DNA from 3 places in the Oceanobacillus alkalisoli genome. Region 1 is predicted to be linked to each of the others. Evidence: riboswitches for the same ligand, from Rfam matches in the RefSeq annotation. Region 1 holds a riboswitch; each other region holds the start of a gene.
The links. Region 1 has a riboswitch for thiamine pyrophosphate ahead of L3V42_RS17575 (thiamine phosphate synthase). Riboswitches for the same ligand answer to the same signal wherever they lie in the genome.
Positions count from the first base shown of each region.

Region 2: it holds a riboswitch for thiamine pyrophosphate, as region 1 does, so the genes downstream of both, thiM (hydroxyethylthiazole kinase) here and L3V42_RS17575 (thiamine phosphate synthase) in region 1, are expected to answer to the same signal.
Region 3: it holds a riboswitch for thiamine pyrophosphate, as region 1 does, so the genes downstream of both, L3V42_RS08705 (YkoF family thiamine/hydroxymethylpyrimidine-binding protein) here and L3V42_RS17575 (thiamine phosphate synthase) in region 1, are expected to answer to the same signal.

Region 1 covers NZ_JAKNRA010000027.1:118-7,964, reverse strand. Annotated here, with positions in the region: gene L3V42_RS17605 (alpha-ketoacid dehydrogenase subunit beta) at 1-810, opposite strand, end outside; gene L3V42_RS17600 (thiamine pyrophosphate-dependent dehydrogenase E1 component subunit alpha) at 829-1,800, opposite strand; gene L3V42_RS17595 (ThiF family adenylyltransferase) at 1,831-2,850, opposite strand; gene L3V42_RS17590 (thiazole synthase) at 2,847-3,614, opposite strand; gene thiS (sulfur carrier protein ThiS) at 3,618-3,821, opposite strand; gene thiO (glycine oxidase ThiO) at 3,834-4,949, opposite strand; gene L3V42_RS17575 (thiamine phosphate synthase) at 4,943-5,539, opposite strand; TPP riboswitch at 5,695-5,804, opposite strand; gene L3V42_RS17570 (MerR family transcriptional regulator) at 6,010-6,750, opposite strand; gene L3V42_RS17565 (hypothetical protein) at 6,908-7,435, shown strand; partial or broken gene L3V42_RS17560 (hypothetical protein) at 7,596-7,847, opposite strand, start outside.
Region 2 covers NZ_JAKNRA010000003.1:20,636-28,482, reverse strand. Annotated here, with positions in the region: gene L3V42_RS06100 (DUF4367 domain-containing protein) at 287-1,456, shown strand; gene L3V42_RS06095 (hypothetical protein) at 2,204-2,386, shown strand; gene L3V42_RS06090 (hypothetical protein) at 2,784-3,140, shown strand; TPP riboswitch at 3,224-3,325, shown strand; gene thiM (hydroxyethylthiazole kinase) at 3,426-4,205, shown strand; gene L3V42_RS06080 (cysteine hydrolase family protein) at 4,207-4,821, shown strand; gene L3V42_RS06075 (Lin0512 family protein) at 4,822-5,181, shown strand; gene larE (ATP-dependent sacrificial sulfur transferase LarE) at 5,401-6,240, shown strand; gene larC (nickel pincer cofactor biosynthesis protein LarC) at 6,333-7,154, shown strand; gene larB (nickel pincer cofactor biosynthesis protein LarB) at 7,176-7,847, shown strand, end outside.
Region 3 covers NZ_JAKNRA010000005.1:35,994-43,840, forward strand. Annotated here, with positions in the region: gene norA (multidrug efflux MFS transporter NorA) at 1-1,110, shown strand, start outside; TPP riboswitch at 1,172-1,273, shown strand; gene L3V42_RS08705 (YkoF family thiamine/hydroxymethylpyrimidine-binding protein) at 1,765-2,355, shown strand; gene L3V42_RS08710 (ECF transporter S component) at 2,373-2,978, shown strand; gene L3V42_RS18510 (ABC transporter ATP-binding protein) at 2,959-4,551, shown strand; gene L3V42_RS08720 (energy-coupling factor transporter transmembrane component T family protein) at 4,535-5,314, shown strand; gene L3V42_RS08725 (ABC transporter substrate-binding protein) at 5,555-7,282, shown strand; gene L3V42_RS08730 (ABC transporter permease) at 7,385-7,847, shown strand, end outside.

The sequences.
Region 1 (7,847 bases):
GATTTCTCCACCAAATCCACCACGCTTCACTGCTTCATGGACAACGAGTAAGTGCCCTGTTTTCTTGACGGATGCAATAATTGTTTCTTCATCCAGTGGTACAAGCGTTCTTGGATCCAACACTTCTACATTGATCGCCTCTCTTTCTAACTTAGCCGCTGCTATCAACGCTCGCTGCACCATCACAGAAGTTGCCACAATCGTTATATCCGTACCTTCGCGCTTAATATCCGCTTTTCCTAAAGGTATTGAATATTGCTCTTTAGGCACTTCTCCTTCTGTTTTATACAACAGCTTATGCTCATAAAAGATTACAGGATTATCATCATCAATCGCTGCTTTCAGTAAGCCTTTGGCGTCAAATGCTGTAGAAGGCTGGACTACTTTTAACCCGGGAATATGTGCTACCCATGCCTCCAAACTTTGGGAATGCTGAGCAGCCGCACCCGTTCCCGATCCGCTTGCAGCCCTTAGCACGAGCGGCACCCGTCCTTCTCCACCATGCATATAGCGTAATTTCGCAGCCTGGTTCACGAGTTGATCCATTGCAATCGTAATAAAATCGGAAAACTGTAGTTCAAGGATCGGGCGCATGCCAGTCAATGCCGAGCCAACTGCAGCTCCCATGATTGCTGACTCACTAATTGGCGTATCACGGACACGATCCGCACCAAATTCTGCAAGCAATCCCTCCGTTACACCAAAGCCACCTCCATATACACCGATATCTTCCCCTATTAAAAAAACATCCTCATTTCTTTGCATTTCCAAAGATATTGCTTCCCTGATTGCTTCTGAATAGGTTATCATCCACAAACCACTTACCTCCTATGCATAAACATCTGTGTACAGCTCCTCAATAGATGGTTTTGGGCTCCTCTTGGCAAATTCAACGGCAGCTTCCATTATCTGTCTTACTTCCAACTTGATTTTTTTCGCAGTTTCTCTTGTCAAAATCCCTTTATTTATTAAGTATCCCTCATACTGTTTAATTGGATCACGTGTTTGCCAGAACCTTTCTTCTTCCCGTGAACGATATTTTCTTTTGTCACTTTTGGAATGTCCTCTCCAGCGATATGTTTTTGCCTCAATTAGAATAGGACCTTTCCCCATTCGGACATGTTCGGCCGCTTCATAAGTCGCGTTCATCACTTCAACGAGATTATTTCCGTCCACAATAACACCAGGAATGCCATAAGATGCTGCCCGTTCCGCAATATGTTCAATATTTATCATTTCATCAATCGGACTGGACATACCGTATTGATTATTCTCACAGAAAAAAATAACTGGCAATTTCCAGATTGACGCCAAATTAACCGCTTCATGAAAACTTCCTTCGTTCGTTGCTCCGTCTCCAAAAAAACTGATCGTCACATCCTTTTGCTTTTTCATCTTCGCTGTAAGGGCAGCTCCGACCGCGATCGGAATTCCCCCACCAACGATTCCGTTAGATCCAAGATTCCCTTTTTCTAAATCCGAAAAATGCATCGATCCGCCTTTTCCCTTGCTGTAACCAGTCGACTTCCCAAACATTTCAGCCATCATCTTATCCACTCGAGCGCCTTTTGCAATCGCATGCCCATGCCCACGGTGGGTACTGGTGATTTTATCTTCATCCGTTAATACGGCACATGCACCCACCGCAGTCGCTTCTTGACCAATTGATAAATGCGTTGTACCGTGCATGATTCCTTTTCGAAAAAACTCATCAATCTTTTCATCAAAATGCCGGATCAGCCACATTTTTTTATAAAGATTGAGCAATTCAGGATTTGTTAAATTTGGAAGTATCTCCATTGCGGTTTTTTCCTTCCTTTTTTAAAGTGATTAATCTGTATAGTACTGTAAAAATCGATTATAAACTGTTCTCGCAATTCTCAAATCATTGGTACCGTGCACAATCGCTCGTCCATCTTTGAAAAACACGATGCGATGGCCCGCAAATTCACAGGACAACAGGAATGGATTTATGATTGGATTGCCCACAAGACCTTTCAATTTATCTAAAAAAGTTTGCAATATAAACTCCCTGGTTGCTGCCGGCCGTATTTGCACCGCTTCCCTGCCGCAAAGCACTTCGGATTTCGTCTGGTTTTCATATTGCAAGTAAGGATAAGTCGGGCCAGATCCACAAGTTGGACAATCTGCATTTTTTAAACGCGATACATCAATATCTGCCCGTTCATCCTTCCAGACATCTACCGACTTCAGAATTGGCTCTATTGGTGCTCCAGTCAGTATTTTTAACACTTGCGTTACTTGTAATGCTGTAATGATTTGGACAATGGGGCTGATTACGCCAACGGTTTCACAAGTCATCCCGTCAATCGGCAGATGATTGAACAGGCAATGTAGACACGGTGTCTCTCCAGGAAGTACTGTAAAGGTAGTCCCGTAGCTTGCAACACACGCACCCATGACAAAAGGAATACCTTGCTTGACTGCCGCATCATTTGCAATCAATCTGATTTCAAAGTTATCCGATGCATCTATGATGAGGTCATGCCCTTTTACAATTTCTCCAATGTTTAAACCGTGGATATCACAAATCAGACTATGAATCGTAATATGGCTGTTGATTTGTTCTAAGCGTTGTTTTGCCGCGGCTGCTTTAGGGATTCTTTGCTCCGCATGTTCCTCTGCAAAAAGATGCTGTCTTTGCAAATTGCTCCATTCTACATAATCGCGGTCAACAATCGTAATTTTACCGACACCGGCGCGGGCTAACATTTCCGCACTGCTTGAACCAAGTGCCCCTGCCCCGATAATCAGGATCCTGCCATTTCTAATTTTTCTTTGTGCTGTTTCTCCAAGGAATAACTCCTGCCGTGAATAACGGGTCTTCATGAACCAATCATTCCTGTTGTTGGACTGCTTGCCACCGCATAGTCCTTTTCTTCAATTCTTCCCGCTTCGTATCCTAATCTGCCAGCTTGCAGCGCATATTTTACAGCTTCAGCCATTTTAACGGGGTTCTTTGCACCTGACACGGCAGTATTTAACAGCACACCGTCTGCACCAATTTCCATTGCATGGGCAACGTCTTTAGGCGATCCGATCCCCGCGTCAACAATTACAGGAACCTTGGATTGTTCAATGATGAATTGCAAGTTTAGCGGATTAATAATTCCCCTGCCCGAACCAATCGGGCTTGCCCCAGGCATAACCGCGTGTACCCCAAGCTCTTCCAAACGTCTTGCTAATACCACATCATCAGATGTATATGGCAAAACGATAAAGCCTTCTTCAAGAAGAATCTCTGACGCCTTTAACGTTTCAACCGGATCCGGCAGAAGGCTCCGCGCATCTCCAATTATCTCCACTTTAACCATGTCACATAAACCGGAAGCTTTTGCGAGTTTTGCAATCCGTACAGCTTCTTCTGCCGTATTCGCCCCTGCTGTATTTGGCAGCAAGGTATACTTTTCTAAATCTAACTGTTCGAGGAAATTTGGCTGTCCTTCTTCAAAAATATTCATTCTCCGGACAGCAAATGTTAAAATTTCTGCCTCCGATACCGAAACAGCTTCTTTTTGTATTTCAAAGGACGGATACTTCCCTGTTCCCAATAAAAGTCGTGATCGAAATGTGCGATCTGCAATTTTCAACATAAATCATCCACCTCCTATAAAATGTACAATTTCTAACGTATCCCCATTTACAAGTTTTCGTTTTTCATATTCTTCCTTTTTCACAATTTCCTTATTTAGCTCGACAACAGCAATCCGGGATTCCAACTTGTAATGCAATAACAGCTTCTTTACGGAATTTACATTATCCGGTAATTCCACCTGTTTCCCATTAATTTGTAATGTCATCTCTCTCACCCCCTAAACAATGATATGCTGACGGCGATCTAGGCGAAATGCCTCGGTCAGTTTACTCTCCACTTCTTTTCCCAAAATAAAGTCACGGATCATCTGTCCAGTTGCCGGTGCAAGTAAAATCCCATTTCGATAATGGCCGGTAGCTATGAAAATTCCTTCCTGCTCTGGATGAACTCCAATAAAAGGGCGCCTGTCAAATGTTGTTGGTCTTAAACCTGCCGTCACCCCTTCAATCGTGAATTTCCCTGCAGACGAGAGCATCTTCTTTGCTTTTTTAATTAAAAAATCTGCCCCTTTCAGACTAACCGTATGACTCCAGTCATTTTCCATCATCGTTGCACCGATAATAAATTTCCCATTATTTCTTGGCACAATGTAGCTGCCATTATGAAATAATGTATGCTTCAGTAACTGCTGTTCATGGGAAACGATAAGGCTTTCACCTTTTACTGGCGATACTCTCTCCGCCAAACCTAGTTGATGGAATAAATTATTCCCATACACTCCTGTGGCAAGAACTACATATTTGGCTTCTACTTCTCCTTGTGCCGTTTTCACCAGATAGTTCCCGCCCTTATCCACAATTTCAAACACCTGATTATTTTCAAAAAAAGATGCACCATTTGCTTGAGCACTTTTAATAAAGGCATGGCACGTCTGATCTGGAAGGACATTCACATCATCCGGAATATATGTTGCCCCCAAAACATTTGAGCTAATGCTTGGTTCCAGTTCTTTGACCCGATGCTCATCAAGCCATTCCACTGTGTGCTGTTTGAGTAAGTAGTTGAAGTTTTGCTTCTCTGCTTGTGAATAAACAAGCTTCAATATCCCGCCTTCCCGGTAACCAATATCAATTCCGCTTTGCTCATATAACGCCTCCTTTAATTCGATATAGGCAGCTTGACTCGCTTTTGCGAAAGGATAAAACACGGAGAAATCATCGTTACTTTCCGAGTGCGCTCCCAGCATGCCTGCCGCAGCACTGGTTGTTTTTGCGCCGATTTTTCCAGCTTCCATTACCGCAATATCCATCTTCTCTTTTGCTAAATAATAAGCAATTGAACAACCAATAATCCCGCCGCCGATAACAACTGTTTCATACGTTTTCTTTAACATGAAATCGCCTCACGAAATTCCTTTAATACGAAACGCGGATGAGCTGCTTGGAAAATACTTGACATCACGGCAATACCGTCTGCCCTCGTTTCCTTCATAACCGCTGTCTTCTCAAGGGTAATTCCACCGATTCCATAAACAGGGATTTCCAACTCCTTCTTTATCCGGATTAGATTTTCAAGTCCATTCGGCGGGATTCCCTTTTTGCTATCTGTCTCAAAACAGTGTCCATATATCACATAATCCGCTCCTTCTCTTTCCATTTCTTTTGCTTTTGCAACCGAGTGCACACTGCAACCCACTCGTAAGTGCGGATACAACTTTTTCACCATTTTTACCGGAAGACCATGTTCAGGCAGATGCAGATTCGTGATGCCTTTTAATAATGCAATGTCTAACCGATCGTTGATGGAAATCTTCGCCTTGTCCATACCTCCTGACTCCAGGCTATCGAGCAAGGTCATAATCGAGCGCGCAGTCTTGGACTTTTCACGAATTTGCACATAATCAACCTCGTCTTTTATAGCAATAATCATTTCAGCAAGTTCCTTTATGGAATACCTATCATCCGTTACAGCAATTAGCTTCATTTACTCCCCTCCAATGTCTCAATATTGGGCTTATTGCCTCTATTCTTTTTTTGGAGAATATTGGATTATTTAATCACAAAAAAATAACCACTCTCCTGCATGGAAAGTGGTTTTGTTTTAGATATGTATCTCTAATAAAAGTACAATTCAAATACAAATTGTCCTTGCCACATTTCCTACGCAGGTACAAGCCTGTTCAGGTTATGAGGGTATCGAAGTCCTACTTCTCTCTCAGCCCTTATGAAGGGTTCCCCTAGTGAAACGAATAGAATATATTTAATTGTTAACGCTAACTTAGCATAAATGTGGAAAATTGTAAAGGGATATAAACCTTTTCGCTTTGGAGAGAACTTATTCATAAGACACAACTACTCATTTCTTAAAAAAGGAGCGACGGAGGTGGTGACCCCCCAAAAGTTAGAGTAGAAAACTAACTTCTGGTTCGGGATCCGGTTCGCTCTTTTTTGTCCTTATTTCTTCAACCCTTCAGCATACACAGCCATCGCATCCCGCATAAACACTGCCAATCCTTCTCCGAACTGGTCGATATTTTTCGTAAAGCGTTCATCCGCAATGTACATCTCGCCAAGTCCTTTAAATGCTTTTTTTGAATAATTGCCGAACGAGTTCAAGAGTACATACCATTCATGGATGCGTTCCTGGGAAATTGCTGCAGTAGGGTCTTCATGCCGCACTTCAGCCAAGCTACGAAAGGTTTCATTAAACGCTTCCTGAAATTGCCGCATTTCTTTCTGTGATTTTTCATTCAATTTTGTATTGGCATCGTCTACGGCTTTGTTACCCCAGCGCTCTCTTGCTTCTGCTTCATACGGGTTACTGCTGAAGTCAAAGCCTGCGAATTTTTCTTTATCTGACATTTGTCTTTCTCCTTTCATATTTAACAACGTCTTATCAATCGTATCGATTAATTGATTCAGCTGCTCCTGCTTCTTCATAAGCATGCTTTTATGAAGTTCAAGGGCCTCTGTTTTATTAAAGGACGGGTCATGGATTATTTCCTTAATCCTTTTCAGCGGGAAGCCAAGTTCTCGGAAAAATAAAATTTGCTGGAGGTTCTCGAGATTTTCCTCCGAATAAATCCGGTAACCGGCTTCCGTCACCTCGTCAGGTGTGAGTAGACCAATCTCATCATAATGATGGAGTGTGCGCACACTAATACAGACGAGATCAGCCACTTCTTTCACTTTCATCTAACTCCCTCCTTTCATTTTTTACTATAAGGTATCACGTAACGTGAGGGTCAACATTTATTTTTTATTCTGCCCGCCCATTCTTCGGAAATTCAATCCCCTTCTAGACGTTTTCACCATATAGTGAATGGAAGAGTATGTTTAGGAGGCTGAACGAATGAATCATAATCCGTATGATCCGTATCAATACCCATATGAGAATGAGCATGGACATGAGTACGAAGAGTATGATGAAGAGAGACTATTCAATTTCCCGGGGAATTTACCATTCTTCGGCGGCGGACAGCAAGCTCCTCCACCGTTTGGACCACCAGGGTTTCCTGGGGGCCAATGGGGTCCTGGATCGGGAGGCGGCTGGCCGCCTGGAGGACCTGGTGGGTTCCCGGGTGGGCCTGGAGGACCGGGCGGATTCCCTGGACAAGGGCAACAACAGGCAGGACCACCTTCCGCTCCACCGCCGAATTTCACCCCACAGCAAAGTCAGGTGCAAACCTTTGCCGTTGATCCAGGTGGCATTCGCGGCTGTTTATTCCGCTTCACTTATATTTGGTTGAGAAGAGATCAATTCTGGTTCTATCCGACCTTTGTCGGAAGGAATTCAATTGCTGGTTTCCGCTGGCGGGGGAACCGCTGGGTATATTTCGGAATCGACCTTAATCAAATCCAATCTTTCCAATGTTTTTAATACGAGCGGGATATTCAAGAGTAATTCTTGGATATCCCGCTTTTACATCAGTTCGGTGACAAGGATTAGTGAAAGAGAACGTAATAAACAACGAGCTTTGGGGAAACTGCCCGTTCTATTCGATTGAAGTGTTCTATTAGACTGATTAAGAGGACAAGTGCTATATCTGTCCAATAGGACTATTCTCTAAGACAAACATGCCGGAGAACCACACGATCTGTCCAATAGGGACACTCTCTAAGACAAATGAGCCGCATAACCACAAAATCTGTCCAATAGGGCCGCTCTCTAAGACAAATAAGCCGCATAACCACAAAATCTGTCCAATAGGACCACTCTCTAAGACAAATGAGCCGCATAACCACAAAATCTGTCCAATAGGACCACTCTCTAAGACAAATGAGCCGCATAA
Region 2 (7,847 bases), on a different contig from region 1:
AAAATAACTATCCCCTTTTTCCAAGTATTGGGGTATAATATTCTTGAGTTTTACAAATGGAATTTTCCTATACATGTTTATAGGAGGGAAGGGGAGAAAAGTCAGAGGTCATTTAGATATGATTGTTGTTTTTAAAAATATTACATAAGTTAATGAATTTCATAATACGTATTTAATGTTTCATCATCACCATATTTAGTTGGTTCGTTCCCAACTACATATGGTGATGGAAAAGCCGACTTTGGTAATTATGAAATTCATTCAAGTAAAAGGGAGAAAATGAGAGATGAAAAAAACTATTGTCTTATTGCTGCTTGCAAGCCTGTTGCTGCTCGCTGCTTGTGGGGAAGATAAAGAACAGCTAAACGTAAGCGAAGTATTGGAGCAGGCAATTCAAGCAAATGCAGACTTGGAAAGCTATTCCACAGATATGAAAATAGATACAGAAGTAATGGAGATGGAAATGACGATTGAGGGATCAGCTGATATTACCCATAATCCGGACACCCTCTATTTGGATATGGCAATGGGGATGGCTGGGATTTCCATGGATATTGAAACATATGTTGTCGGTGAAGAAGTGTATATGAGTATGTTTGGCGAATGGCTCATCATGGATGACGAGGAAATGGGATTAGATAATTTTGACCAGTTGAACCAGGAAGAACTTGATAAACTAGAGTCTTTCGTTGACCAATTTGAAATGACAGAAGAAGATGAGGTCTATGTGCTCAGATTAGCTGGGGAAGGGGAAGAATTTGAGAAACTGATTGAACCATATCTTGATGCTACGATGGGAGATTTGGCGATGGATGTTTCGCTGGAAGAGGAGGATTTCTCAGATTTATCCATCAGCAATTTCGAAACAGAAATGAAGGTTGATAAAGAGACGATGCTCGTTCAATCGCAAACGGTGCAAGCCGAGTTCGAAATGGACGGCGAAGCTTATCAAGTAAATGCAGAAGTAACGATGTCGAATATGAACGAGGTTGAGCCGATTGAAATTCCGGAAGAAGTAAAAGAAAGTGCTGTAACAGAAGCGGATTGGGAAGAAGATCTTGGATTTGTCGAGGAAGAAATGTCACTAGAGGAGATTAAGGAAACGGTGGATTATACGATTCCTGATTTGTCATTCGTACCGGATGGTTATGAACTAACGGAATCCTATTACTATTCGGATGATGAGTCTGAGATGGTTTATCTGATTTATGAAGATGAAGATAGGAATGGAGTTGTCTTTAGCATCTATCCTTCACAGGAAGATTATGGGGAAGTATATGAAGATGAGGAGACGGAAACAGTATCCGTGAATGGCAATGAAGCGGTTCTTGAGGTCATTGATGAAGAGTTCATGTACCTTACTTGGGAATATGAAGATGTGTTCCTTGAATTAATCGGGGAAGGAACAGAAATGACGAAGAAATTGCTTCTGCAAATAGCGGAGGGGATTGAATAAGAGTAAATTTGGCCGAATAAAAAAACGACAGGTGAACGGTGGTGACCCCCAAAAGTTAGTTTTTTTACTCTAACTTTTGGGGGGGGCGGGTCCAACATTAGAATGATCCTGTCGTTTTTTGGATTATTAAACATGCTTACATCGCGGTATTTCCGGAATGCGCAGGAACCCAAGAGGCGGGTATTGGCGATACACGGAATATTACAATCAGTATAGGACATATATGTAATCCACCAGTCGCCTTTCAACTCATCTAAACTAAGCTTTTCTTCGTCTTGTGTGATGAATTCAAAATTGGCCATCGGTTCAGCCATGTTTGTATCTATATTTGAGCCACACGCACTAAGTAAGATGCCGAAAGAAATAAGGAGTAGTGTCAGAGAAAGAAACACCTTCTTTATTTTCATATTGATTATTCCTCGTCTCAGTGTATAAGGAAAACTTAAGATAATTTCCAATTTCAATTAAATTTAATGAATTTTATAATACGTATTTCATGCATCACCATCAGCATATGTAGTTGAGTTGGTTCGTTCTCAACTACATATGCTGATGGAAAAGCCGACTTTGGTAATTATGAAATTCATTCAAATTACTATAAAACTTTTGAACTGTCAAAATATCGGAGGTTAAAAGGAATCCGCAGGTTAAGCCATTGTCCAAAGCTGTTCTTCTTTGAAAAGAGTAAAATATTTTCCTTGCTTGAATACATTAAAGAAGGAAAAGTTATTTGGAGGTGTACTCGTCATGTCATTATCACGAGAGGCAAAATCAACAAACTCAGCAAATGAGACAATATCTTTAGAAGAACTTGCCTTTGTTGCTGCTACTCTTTTTTTTATTGGTTCAATTATTTCTTTTTATATTGCTTATAAAAACCTTAAAGACTCCTCTTCAAGCGGCCAATCAATATTGGAACTTGTGCCATAAATTAGAGATAAATCAAGGATACGAGGTCATTCTTTGAATCACAAAGCCTTGATTCTGCCCAATAATCCTCATTTTCTATGTTGTCTGTGCAACCGACCAGAATAACAATAGATAAAAGATAATAAACTGAAGTTTTCTCAAACGCTATTCCCCTCCCTATGCTAACTTACCTTATCCATGTCCTACCACTTACAATTTTTTACGGATCGCCCCTTCAAAACCCGATTAAATTCAATAATTTAACTACGTAGTCACCGGGGAAAAGGATTCATCTCACTATTTCACCCAAAATTCACTCCAAAAATAGGGATTTGCCTAGTGCGGTTTCATCTACTCTGCCATAGGCTGTAGAGAAGGGAAAGGCTAAGTTGAAATTTTCTAGAAAAGGAGCATATACATGCATGAATTTGTAAATAATCCACCAATGTATCATCCGTTACCGCACCATCCGGAAATGCACCGGGTACGTCCGCCTGGTCATGGTCATGGCCCTGGTCCGGGCGGTGGTATTGATCCACTGGCGGCAGGTTTGATTGGAGCTGGGTTAGGATTTTTAGGCGGCGGATTAATTGCTGGTGGACCAGGCTTTGGTTTTGGGCCGGGTCCTGGTTTTGGTCCCGGATTTGGACCAGGTTTCGGACCGGGATTCGGCCCTTGGTTCGGTCCAGGGCCTGGATTTGGCTATGGACCCGGCTTCGGAGCAGGCCCAGGATTCTGGGAGTACGGTCCAGGTTTTGGGCCATATGGATTCTAATAAAAGAAAGGGTTTGGGTGCATGCACCCAAACCCTTTCTTTTATATTGAAAATAAGATAGACTAGTAAGAAATAACAATATACTTTTCCACTAGGGGTGCCTGCAGGCTGAGATAAGACTTTTTCTTAATCCCTTTGAACCTGATCTAGTTCATACTAGCGTAGGAAAGTGGAGTTGGCATGCATACATAAATTGTATCGATAACCACTCCATCTCAGGGGTGGTTTTTTTAAGAACTACCTTGTTATAAATTACTTTTATTCTATAAAAAGGAGGAGTTTTTCATGGATTACATTGGAAGAATTCGAGAAAAGAGTCCATTTATCTATAACATTACGAATGAAGTTGCGACAAATTTTGCGGCAAACGGTCTAATTGCGATTGGTGCATCTCCGGCTATGTCGAACACACCGAAAGAGGCGGAGGAGAATGCGAGTCATGCTGATGCGGTTGTATTAAATCTTGGAACTTTAACCGAGGATCGAGCCGAGGCGATGCTATTAGCAGGGCTTAAAGCGAATGAAAAAGGGACACCGGTCATTCTTGATCCGATCGCAGCAGGTGGAACGAAATTCCGTACGAAAGTGATTAATGAATTACTGGAAAGGGTAAAATTTGCTGCCATCCGGGCGAATGCTGGGGAGATTTCCGTACTTGGCGGAGCGCTTGATATCATGAAAAGCCCTGATTCGACGGTTGAATCGATTGATCCGAAAATTGCTCAAGCAGTCGCAAAAGAATATGACACGGTTGTTATTGCAACTGGGAAAACGGATGTAATTACAGATGGCACGCGCACGACACTTTGTCACAATGGCCATCCGATGCTGCAGAATATTACAGCGAGTGGCTGCTTACTCACTTCCCTCGTTGGACCTTATTTAAGTGTTACGGAAGACCTGTATGAAGCAAGTGTTGAAGTGACTGCCTCATACGGAATAGCGGCGGAACTTGCGATGAAGAAAGCAAAAGGGCCAGGTACATTCATCCCTGCTTTACTGGATCAGCTTTATTTGCTTGATCAAGAGACGGTGAATACGTATAAAAAGTTAGAAGAGATTTAAAATGGATACAACAAACGGTAAAGCAGCTCTTCTATTAGTCGATTTACAAAATGACTTTTGTCACCCGGAAGGTACTGCAGGTAAACGTGGCAAAGATATTCATGCTTTTCATGAACAAATGAAACATATGAAGAATCTGCTAGAAACAGCTAGGAAATTTAAGGTTCCAGTGATCCATGTGATCTCGGAACATAGTGCTTGGACAGAATCACCTTCTGCAATTGAACGATTTGGCAGAACTAACCAGAAACGTAATTTATCTTACTGTGAGCCGGGTAGCTGGGGAGCGGAAATCCACGATGATTTCTCTCCGCTTCCAGGGGAAAAAGTTGTCGTAAAAAATCGATATAGCGCATTTGTCCAGACAAATCTTGAGCTTTTATTACGTTCAAACGGGATTAGACACCTTACGATTATCGGAGCATACACGAATGTGTGTATTGATACAACTGCCCGTGATGCTTTTATGAGAGATTTCTTCGTAACGGTTCCCTCTAATTGTGTCGTCTCGGATAATGAACAATTACATTACGCCGCATTAAAGTTATTGCAAGGAACGTTTGCAAAAGTTGTTCACTCAGTGGAAGTTAAAAAACAATGGAAAGGGGAAAAATAAATGAAAGAAATTATATTTATCGAAGCAGGAATGGGAATTGATCTCCACGGCCAGGACGTAAATGTAGCTGCCGAGCGCGCGATTTTAGATGCCATCCATTACAATTCTATGCCAGGAATAAAGAAGATGCTGCCAAATCAGGACTTGAACAATATGCGGGTGAACGTGAAACTGGCCGTACCAAAAGATGAGGAAAAGCTTAATGAGGAGAAGATTAAAAGTCTGCTTCCTTATGGAACGGTAACGGTAGAAACGGTTGCTGGAGGTATGGCAACAACGAGCGGTATTTTCCTTGAGGACCAAAAGGATGAAAATGATTTAATGTATATTGTGAATGCGGTCGTTGAGGTTGGTTATTAGGGAATGTTCAAAAAGTCCGTGAAAAGGATATTTCGTGAAATGATATTTAGTTTAGTCGATAAATCAAATAAGTATGATGATGGGATAATAAATGGTACAATAATAATATAGCTGGCACTTCTATTCTTTGCAAAAATGTAAGTGCCTCCATAAAGTCTTAACTACAATTAAGTATTATCTTAATGTTACCCTAAAAAATACTAAAATGAGGTGAATCGATTGGTTAAATTGAATGAAAAGAACAAACATCTTGGCGGTATTTTACGTGATATGGGTCGCGTGATGGTTGCTTTCTCAGGCGGTGTGGACAGCGCGGTTGTATTGAAGCGTGCGAAAGAAGAATTGGGAGATCAGGTGCTTGCTGTTGTTGTAGATTCTGAGCTTTTCCGTGATTCGGAGCGTGATGCAGCTGTTGAACTTGCTAAAAGCTTAGGTGTAGAAGTACATGTTACAGAAATGAAAGAGCTTGAACAGCCGGAAATTGTCGCGAACAATCCAGACAGCTGGTACTATAGTAAGAAGCTTCTTTACACACATCTGAACAAGTTTGCAAAAGAAATGGATTACCCATATGTACTCGATGGCATGATCAAGGATGATGAGGCAGACTTCCGTCCAGGTCTGAAAGCGAGAACGGAAGAAGGTATCCGCAGTGTATTGCAGGAAGCAGATTTTTATAAAACGGATGTACGTGCATTGGCGAAGGAACTGGATCTTCCGGTTTGGAACAAGGTAGCGTCATGCAGCCTAGCTTCTCGTATTCCATACGGTACAGCATTGAATGCGGAAATCATCAATCGGGTGAATAAGGCAGAACTTTATCTGCAATCTCTCGGATTCGACAAAGTGCGAGTTCGTTATCATGATAACGTTGCCCGCATTGAAGTTGCGCCAGAGAAAATTACGGAAGTGCTATTCAAGCGCGAGGAGATTCAGCAGCAATTGAACGTGTTCGGCTTTGATTATGTATCGGTCGACCTTGCCGGATACCGGACAGGAAGCATGAACGAAGTAATCGAGCAAGAACAGTTGAAGTCCAATCAAAAGGCATTTGCTTAAAAAAGTGAGCAGTTTTCATTCGTTACGATTGGAAACTGCTCTTTTTAACGTTGAAGTAGCTTTAACTAGACTGGAAAGAGGGAGTAATAAAGATGAAGACACTGTATTTCGATTGTTTTTCTGGAATAAGCGGAGATATGACAATCGGTGCTTTGCTTGATGCAGGCGGCGATTTTTCTAAACTAGAAACAGAATTGAAGAAATTACATATTGAGGAAGAATATGAACTAAGGGTGAGCACCGTCAATAAAAATGGAATTACAGCGACCAAATTTGATTGTATACTCACCGCGGAAAATCATCACCATCATCATGAGCACGAACACACGCATGATCACGAAGAGCATACCCATCATCACGGTCATGATGGACATCATCATGAACACGGTCATCACCACCAAGATCACCGCTCCTACAAGGATATCGTTGACCTGATTTCAAATTCAGAGTTGACGGAATATGTAAAAGACACATCCCTTCGTATTTTTAAAAAAATCGGAGAAGCAGAAGGAAAAATTCATGGCATGCCGCTGGCTGACGTGCACTTTCATGAAGTTGGAGCAGTGGACTCGATTATTGATATAGTTGGGGCAGCGATTTTATTGGAACAGCTCGGTATTGAAAAAGTTAAATCAGCTCCTGTTCCAACGGGTTCGGGGCAAATTCATATTGATCATGGTATTTACCCGATTCCTGCGCCAGCAACGCTCGAGATTTTAAAAGGTGTTCCATTAGGGAAAAGTGATTTAAAATCAGAGCTTACAACACCGACTGGAGCGGCTTTTGCAGCGGTGATCGCAGAAGAATTTATCGCTTTTCCGCCAATGAAGGTCGATTTTATTGGCTACGGAGCAGGAACGAAAAGCTTCCCGAAACATCCGAACGTGTTGCGGGTAGTAATTGGAGAAGAGTAATGACGGAAGTGAAGTGACAACATGGAGAAAATTTTACGGCAAGTTCAAGCAGGAGAATTAACGATAGAAGAAGCAATGAAAAGTTTGGCAACCTATGAAGAGCTAGGGTTTGCCAAGGTCGATCATCACCGGAAGCAACGTCAAGGCTTTCCCGAGGTTATTTTTGGGGAAGGGAAGACGCCGGAGCAGATTGCAGCAATCATTACGGCCATGAAAGAAAATCAGGATGATGTCGTCGTGACAAGGGTTGAGAAAGAAAAGGCGGAAGAAATTCTGAAACGCCACCCGGAGCTTTCTTATCATGACACGGCAAGAATTCTATCATGGAAAGCAAAGGAGACGGTGAAGACACGCACTGGCTATATTGCAGTGCTTTGTGCGGGAACTTCGGATCTGCCGGTTGCTGAGGAAGCAGCGATTATTGCTGAGCTGTTCGGGAGTAATGTGCGTCGTTTTTATGATGTCGGGGTTGCAGGAATTCACCGGCTGCTTGAACATGCGGAGGAAATTCAAGGGGCAACCGTTTCGGTAGTTGTTGCAGGGATGGAAGGAGCATTAGCGAGTGTTGTAGGCGGGCTTGTGTCGCATCCTGTCATCGCTGTTCCAACAAGTATCGGATATGGAGCAAGTTTTAAAGGTGTTTCCGCCTTGCTAACGATGCTAAATTCTTGTGCGAGCGGGGTGAGCGTCGTG
Region 3 (7,847 bases), on a different contig from region 1:
ATCGGGCTCGTTATACCGGTTCTGCCAACCATCATGAATGAACTCAGCATCAGCGGCACCGTGGTTGGTTATCTAACAGCTGCCTTCGCTTTAGCTCAATTGATTTTCTCGCCTTTTGCAGGAAAAGCAGTTGATAAATATGGCCGTAAGCGTATGATTATTATCGGTCTTTTTATTTTCAGTTTTTCCGAGTTTTTATTTGGCCTTGGTAAAACAATTGAGGTATTGTTCGCCTCGCGGATTCTCGGAGGAATAAGTGCTGCTTTCATCATGCCTGCGGTTACCGCATTTATCGCGGATATTACGACGCCGAAAACCCGGCCGAAAGCACTCGGCTATATGTCGGCGATGATCAGTACCGGATTTATTATCGGACCGGGAATTGGTGGCTTCTTAGCAGAAATTGGTACGCGTGTACCGTTCTTCTCTGCTGCGGCCTGTGGTTTAATTGTTGCTTTCATTTCGATTTTATCCTTACATGAGCCGAAATCAAAAACAGATGATATGGCTGATATGACTGAGGAACTCGGTAAAAGTGGCTTAAAGAAAGTGTTTATGCCGATGTTCTTTATCGCTTTTATCGTTATTTTAATTTCAACATTCGGTCTTGCTGCTTTTGATTCTTTCTTCAGTCTTTATACGGATCATAAGCATGGTTTCGCTCCTTCTGACATTGCGATTGCCATTACAGGCGGGGCGATTATCGGAGCGATTTTCCAGGTTGTCTTGTTCGATTGGTTAACAAGATGGATGGGGGAAATCAATATCATCCGCTGGTCGCTCGTGATTTCTGCTGTATTGGTCTATGCCATGACACTTGCCAACTCTTATTGGCAAGTGATGGCCGTCACCTTTACGGTCTTTATCGGATTTGACCTCATCCGGCCAGCCGTTACGAACTATTTATCAAAAATCGCCGGGAATGAGCAAGGGTTTGTTGGCGGGATGAACTCTTTCTTCACCTCCTTAGCTAATGTGTTTGGTCCGTTGATTGGCGGGATTTTATATGATGTAGATATCAATTATCCGTTTATTTTCAGCTCGGCTGTTATTGTCGTCTGTCTCCTTTTCACTATTTTTTGGAAGAAACCAGAGATTAAAATTAATTAAATACTTTACAAAATACCGAAACATGTATACAATCTTGAATTAGAATAACTGCATAATGAAACATAAGCACTAGGGGAGCTGCGTCATGTGGCTGAGAGGATCAATCCGACCCTTACTACCCGATCTAGATAATACTAGCGTGGGGAAGTGCAGTTTACAGATATTACATTGATAAAATTAATGTGTAAACTGCATTCCCCTTAGGAATGCAGTTTTTTTATTGCATAGGAAACTATAAAATAAAAATGCTGTGGATAACTAAAGTTGCTAGCACTATCCACGTCCGCTCTGCGTCCAGCGACTAGCAGATCTTTTGGTGGGACGAGCAATGCGCAGTCCTAAACTTCACACTCTTCCAATCGATAAAGAAGACTTAGCCGTTTGGTCTTTGTGAGGCTTAGTCGCCCTTATACCCTTGTGGTGAAAGTCAACATCAACTCAAAGAGGAAAGGAAGGCCGACTAAGGACGGACCAAGGCCCAACTCACGTCTACCCCCTAAAGGGGCATGTTTCCTTTATCTCATTTCAGAGTGTTCCAGTTTGTACGTCGCTACGACGCACAGGATGTGCTAGTGCAGGTGTTGCGAAGACGATCGCGTTTTTAACATGCAAGGGCGCTTGCGCCTTTGTTATTATCATAAGGAGGAGATTTGAATGGATAACAGTTGTGGAACAAGTCGAATTGCAGGGTGCCAATTTAGTTTGCATCCCATGAGCAGTAATTTTGTGGATATTATTCTATCAACATTAGACGAGGTAGATACCTCTAAGGTTTGGAAAGAAACAGATGATGTAAGCACGTGTATCCGCGGGAAAATGGTTCATGTTTTCGATGTAGCGAAAGCAATCTTCCTGCATGCTGCGAAAACAGGTGAGCATGTTGCGATGAATGGAACGTTCTCTATAGGCTGTCCTGGTGATACGGAAGCTGACGCATACATGGATGAAACAGACACACCGCTGAACGAAGAAAAGGCAAAATCGATCATCCAAATCGCTGGTTGTAAATTTTCCCTTTATCCATTGGGGCATGAGGATTACATGGATAAAATCTATGAGCAGATCAATTTATCAAAGCATCGTAATGTCACCGTTACTTCTGCACATTATGCAACAAGGTTAGACGGAGATGTTCATGATATCTTCCATGCTTTACATGAATCCTTTGAACTCGTTCAAGAAAAAGTTTCGCATGTCACCATGACCTTCAGCCTTTCCGCCAACAGTCCTACTACTATAAAATAAACCTAGGGAGAAGTGAAATGACAAAGCATTGGAAATTAAAAGAGATTGTTCTCATGTCCGTATTAGGTGTCGTCTTCGGGATCATTTACTTGGCATTCTTTCTTGTTGGTCAAGGGATTCGTAATATGCTTGCTCCATTTGGTCTCGCACCGTTTGGATATGAGGTTATTTTTGGCATTTGGTTTATTGTTTCCATCCTTGCAGCTTACATCATCCGGAAACCGGGTGTTGCCTTTACAGCTGAGCTTATCGCGGGTGTTACCGAAGTATTATTAGGAACTGCCGCAGGACCCGGACTTATTTTAGCAGCTGCAATTCAGGGCCTCGGAGCAGAGTTTGCTTTTGCAATAACAAAATGGAAGGATTACCGTTTACGCATTTTAATTCTTTCCGGTGTCTTTGCAGCCATTTTTAGTTTTACTTGGAATTTATTCTCCTCCGGAAACATTGCATTAGCTCCGGAATTACTTATCGCAATGTTAACAGTTCGCATCATCAGCGGCGCCCTTCTTGCGGGTGTTCTAGGTAAATGGCTGAGTGACCAACTCGCAAAAACTGGAGTACTTCGGGGTTACGCCTTAGGAAAGGAGTTACAGAAGAAACGTGAAAAAGGAGCAGCTTAATCGATTACTTCAGGTAGAAGGTTTTTCATTTGACTATGAAAGTTTAGATAAACCATTACTCAATCAGCTAAACTTTTCCTTAATGGATAAGGAGACGACTCTCCTTATCGGTTCAAGCGGTTCCGGGAAAAGCAGTCTATCTTTATGTTTAAATGGATTGTATCCGGAGGCGGTTGAAGGTGTTTCTTCCGGCAACATCTATTACCGAGGGACAAATATACAAGACTACCAAAAAGGAGAGCTCAGTCAGTTGATTGGCATTGTCTTTCAAGACCCGGAAAGTCAATTTTGCATGATTACCGTAGAGGACGAGCTTGCTTTTACATTAGAAAACAGAAAAATTGCCCCTTCCGAAATGCCTGAGCGCATTTCGGAAGCGTTATCTGTCGTTGGAATGGACGGTTTTCAAAAACGAAAGATCCATGAGTTATCGGGGGGACAAAAGCAGAAAATTGCTTTAGCAGCTGTTCTTTTACTAGAACCAGAGCTATTGATTTTAGATGAACCTACGGCAAATTTAGATCCGGTTTCCCGAATAGAATTCATCCAATTAATTAAGCACATCCAAGCAAAACAAAAATTAGCTGTGTTTATCATTGAACACCAACTCGAGGATTGGCTCGATGTTGTCGACCGTCTTCTTGTTTTAGGAAAACAGGGTAAAATCATTGCGGATGGCAGTGTAACATCCATCTTTTCAGATCATCATTCTTTATTAAAAAAGGAAGGCGTATTTTTACCAAGGCAGTATTCTAACGCTGAAGATTCCTATCCAACTTACGCTGAATCCCCTCCTCGAATCAAGCAAGATGTTCTGATAACGATTAAACAGATGGGCTTTCACCGCAAAAAACACACTATTTTACAAGATATAAATTTAGAAATACACCGCGGGGAATTCATCGCAATTGTTGGAGAAAACGGCGCTGGCAAATCTACCTTACTGCAATTAATGGCTAGGTTGTTAACTCCTCAAAAAGGAACAATAATTTTTCACGATAAATTGATGGATCAGTGGGAGGAAAAAGAGTTGCGAAAGAGAATAGGATATGTTTTTCAAAATCCAGAGCACCAATTCATTACGGACACTGTATATGATGAATTAACATTTGGAATGAAATTGAATGGATGGACAACAGCTGAATCAGATACTGCTGCAACGGCACTTTTAAAGCAGTTCCATTTAGAAAAACATAAATACAGTAATCCCTTTTCCTTAAGCGGCGGACAAAAACGCCGCTTAAGTGTTGCAACGATGCTGGACGAAACACCTGATATTTTGTTTTTTGATGAGCCGACATTTGGCCAGGATGCTAAAACTACAGATGAATTGATGTATATGATTGAAGCCCTGAGAAAAAATGGAACGGCCATCGTCTTCGTCACCCATGATATGGACATTGTGGACACAGTTGACCGCGCTATCGTCTTGTATCAGCAGCATATTCATTATAATGGCGAGCCGGAAAGTCTTTGGAAGCAAGCTGATTTGCTGGAAAAAACTCGATTACGTTTGCCTTACCGGATTCGAGTACTTCATAAAGAAGGTGTAAGCCTTGATCTCGTCCATTAATCCAACAATCAAAGCATTTGCCATCTTCATTCCAGGCATTTTGCTCAGTTTTACATTCGATATGTTTACACCGCTTGTTTATTTTTTATTTATTCTTATTGTGACATTTACAATGAGCGACATCCCCTTCCTAAAATGGCTTAAGATTTTCAGTCCATTTCTGCTTGTTGCGCTTAGTTTCGCCTGGATGACCATTCTATATACGAATCAAACCTTTTCCTATGGTGAAGTTTTATTTACCCTTTTCGGAATCGAGATTACAAGGGGTAGTATGATAACAGGAATCAGTCTCGCCTTACGTTCTCTTTGTTTCGTGTGCTTGTCGATTCTCTTTGCTTTAACGACGAACTCGACTAAATTCATGCTGAGCTTGATGCAGCAATGCAAGGTTCCACCGAAAATAACATATGGTATTCTAGCCGGATATCGCTTTTTACCGATGTTCCGTGAAGAACTACAAATCTTAAGACAAGCTCATCGTATCCGCGGATTTAGCAGAACGAAAGGGCTAAAAGGAAGATGGAATCAATTCCGCAGATATTCTATTCCATTATTAGCAAACGGAATTCGGAAAGCAGAACGGGTTGCTATTGCAATGGAATCAAAAGGTTTTACAGGGGATACCGACCGCACGCACTATCATGAAATGGACGTCTCAGTTAGAGACTGGCTCTTTTTTACACTTATCGTCGGTGTATTTTTTATTACCGTCGCTTTCTCTTATTCTCTAGGGTACTTAAATATATTTGGAAAGCAGTTTTAAAAAGGATCTATATAGTGAGACTTCAATCCGTGGGGTCATCCCCTACTTATTGTTAGTTAAACGGATCCGGGAATTAGCGTCCGTTATCCCCCCGCCTAAACTATCTCGAAATGACCTGAAGCTTTCAGCTGGGAATTTTACGGAATGTTAGACCGGGATGAATACTCTCTACCCAACTATTCCTACTTGACTAATTGGATTTATTATATTAAGTTATTGATGTCAAGTTAAATAAACATAATGGGGGAAATTTCAGTGAAAAGAATCAATTGGGGATTATTCATATTATTAATTGGATTACTTATCCTTACTGCTTGCAATTCGAATGACGATGCTGCAAGCACAACAGAAGATACTGAAAAAGTTCAAATTGTAGAAGATACAGTTCTTGAAGCAGAACAACCGGAACTGGCACCACAATTATCGATCAATCGCGGGAATACAGTTGTTGTAGGGCTTCAAGAGCCTGGTGGAATCTTCACTCCGTACTTCAATACGAGCGGTTACGATGGTAACGTACAATCCGTCATGTTCACACCATTAATTGAAGTAAATGAAAGCGGTGAGCCAATTCCTGGACTTGCTGAGTCTTGGGATATTTCTGATGACGAACTAACCTATACATACCATCTCCGCGATGACTTGAAATTCGATGATGGTACGCCATTAACGTCGGAAGATGTGGCTTTCACGATAACACTTCTGCATGATCCAAGTTATGCTGGAGGAACAGATATAACGAAAGCGAATGTCGTTGGCGGGCTTGATTATAAAGAAGGTGACGCGGAAGAAATAGCTGGAATAAACATTATTGATGATCAAACGATTGAAATAGAAACTGAAGAAGTAAATGCACAATCCCTCCGTCTCTTAGGCGGGCAAGTGCTAAAGAAAGATTACTATGGAGAAGGTTATGAGAAAGGAAACATCGATTATATCCGTGATCTCCATTTAGAACCAATCGGAGCTGGACCATTCCGGTTCGTCGAATATAAACCAGGTCAGGAAATCCGTTTTGAGGCAAATGAACATTATTACGATGGTAAACCAGATGTCGATACGTTCATTTATAAAACAACAGAAGGAGATTCCACACAATTCTTCCAAACAGGAGAAGTTGATTACAGTGGATTCACTGCAAATGCGGATAACTTCGAATTATTACAGACTCTCGGGTTTGCTGATATAAACCTTTATACATCAACAGCTTATAGCTATATTACATTCAACCATGACAGTCCTATTCTAGCAGATCCTAAAGTAAGACAGGCGCTTAATTACGGTTTAGACCGTGAAACAATTTTAAATGTCTATGCTCAAGGATATTCTGAAGTAGCGAACGTTCCGGTTGCGCCAGTTTCCTGGGCTTATACCGATGAAGTAGAAGGCTTCCCATATGATCCCGAAAAGGCTAAAGAACTTCTTGAGGAAGCCGGCTGGGTTGAAGGGTCGGATGGCATCCGGGAAAAAGATGGTGAGAAACTATCACTCTATTATTTCTCTAGCTCAGGAGGGTTATCTGACACCTTAGTACCGATTGCCCAAGAGAATTACCGTGAAATTGGTGTGGAATTCCAAGTAGAATTAATGGACTTTAACGCATTACTAGCGAGAGTGGAGCAGGGTGACCACGACTTGGCTTCCTTTTCGACAACGATGCAAACTGATCCATATCACGGAGTCGAAATCTTCCATTCGGAAAACACATCTGTAACAACCCAAGGATATGCGAGTGAAGAAATCGATGGATTAATTGAAGCAAGTGTTGCAACAAACGATATTGAAGAACGAAAAATAGCCTACCACGAACTATATCAAGCACTAGAAAATGATCCGCCTTTAATTTTACTTGGGTACAATAAAGTACTCTCTGCAAGTAATTCCCGTGTAGATGGATTTACTCCAAATGGCTTCCGCGGAATTACGCCAAGCTTGCCGAATTTACAAGTCGTTGATGTGAATCAATAATTGAATAAATGATAATGAATGAAAAGGGAACAAAAGCATCTGAGTTATTGCGGATGTTCCTTTTTCATGTTTAAACAGAAATTAAAGAGGAGGGTCAACACGGTGAACAGCTATTTTATAAAACGAATTCTTTACTTAATTCCTACTTTAATAGGTGCATCTATCTTAATCTTTTTCCTTTATTCACTCATTCCGGGAGATTATGTTGATACGGACCCTAATTTAACAGCCGAAAGAAAAGCGGAACTGAAGGAATTATATGGACTAGACCAACCAGTCATTACCCGATATTTCACATGGGTAGGAAATCTATTTCAAGGTGATTTAGGATACTCCTTACAATTTCAACGACCTGTAACCGAAGTGCTTGGCAATTACATATGGAGTTCATTTTTCGTTGCCTTAGCTTCCTTAATTATCACCTGGTTCTTAGCAATTATCATTGGAGTTATTTCAGCAACCCGGCATTATTCTCTCTTTGATTCTACCGTTACTTTCCTTGTATTTGCTGCGATGGCAACCCCATCATTCTTCCTTGGGTTAATTATGATTAAGTTCTTTGCTG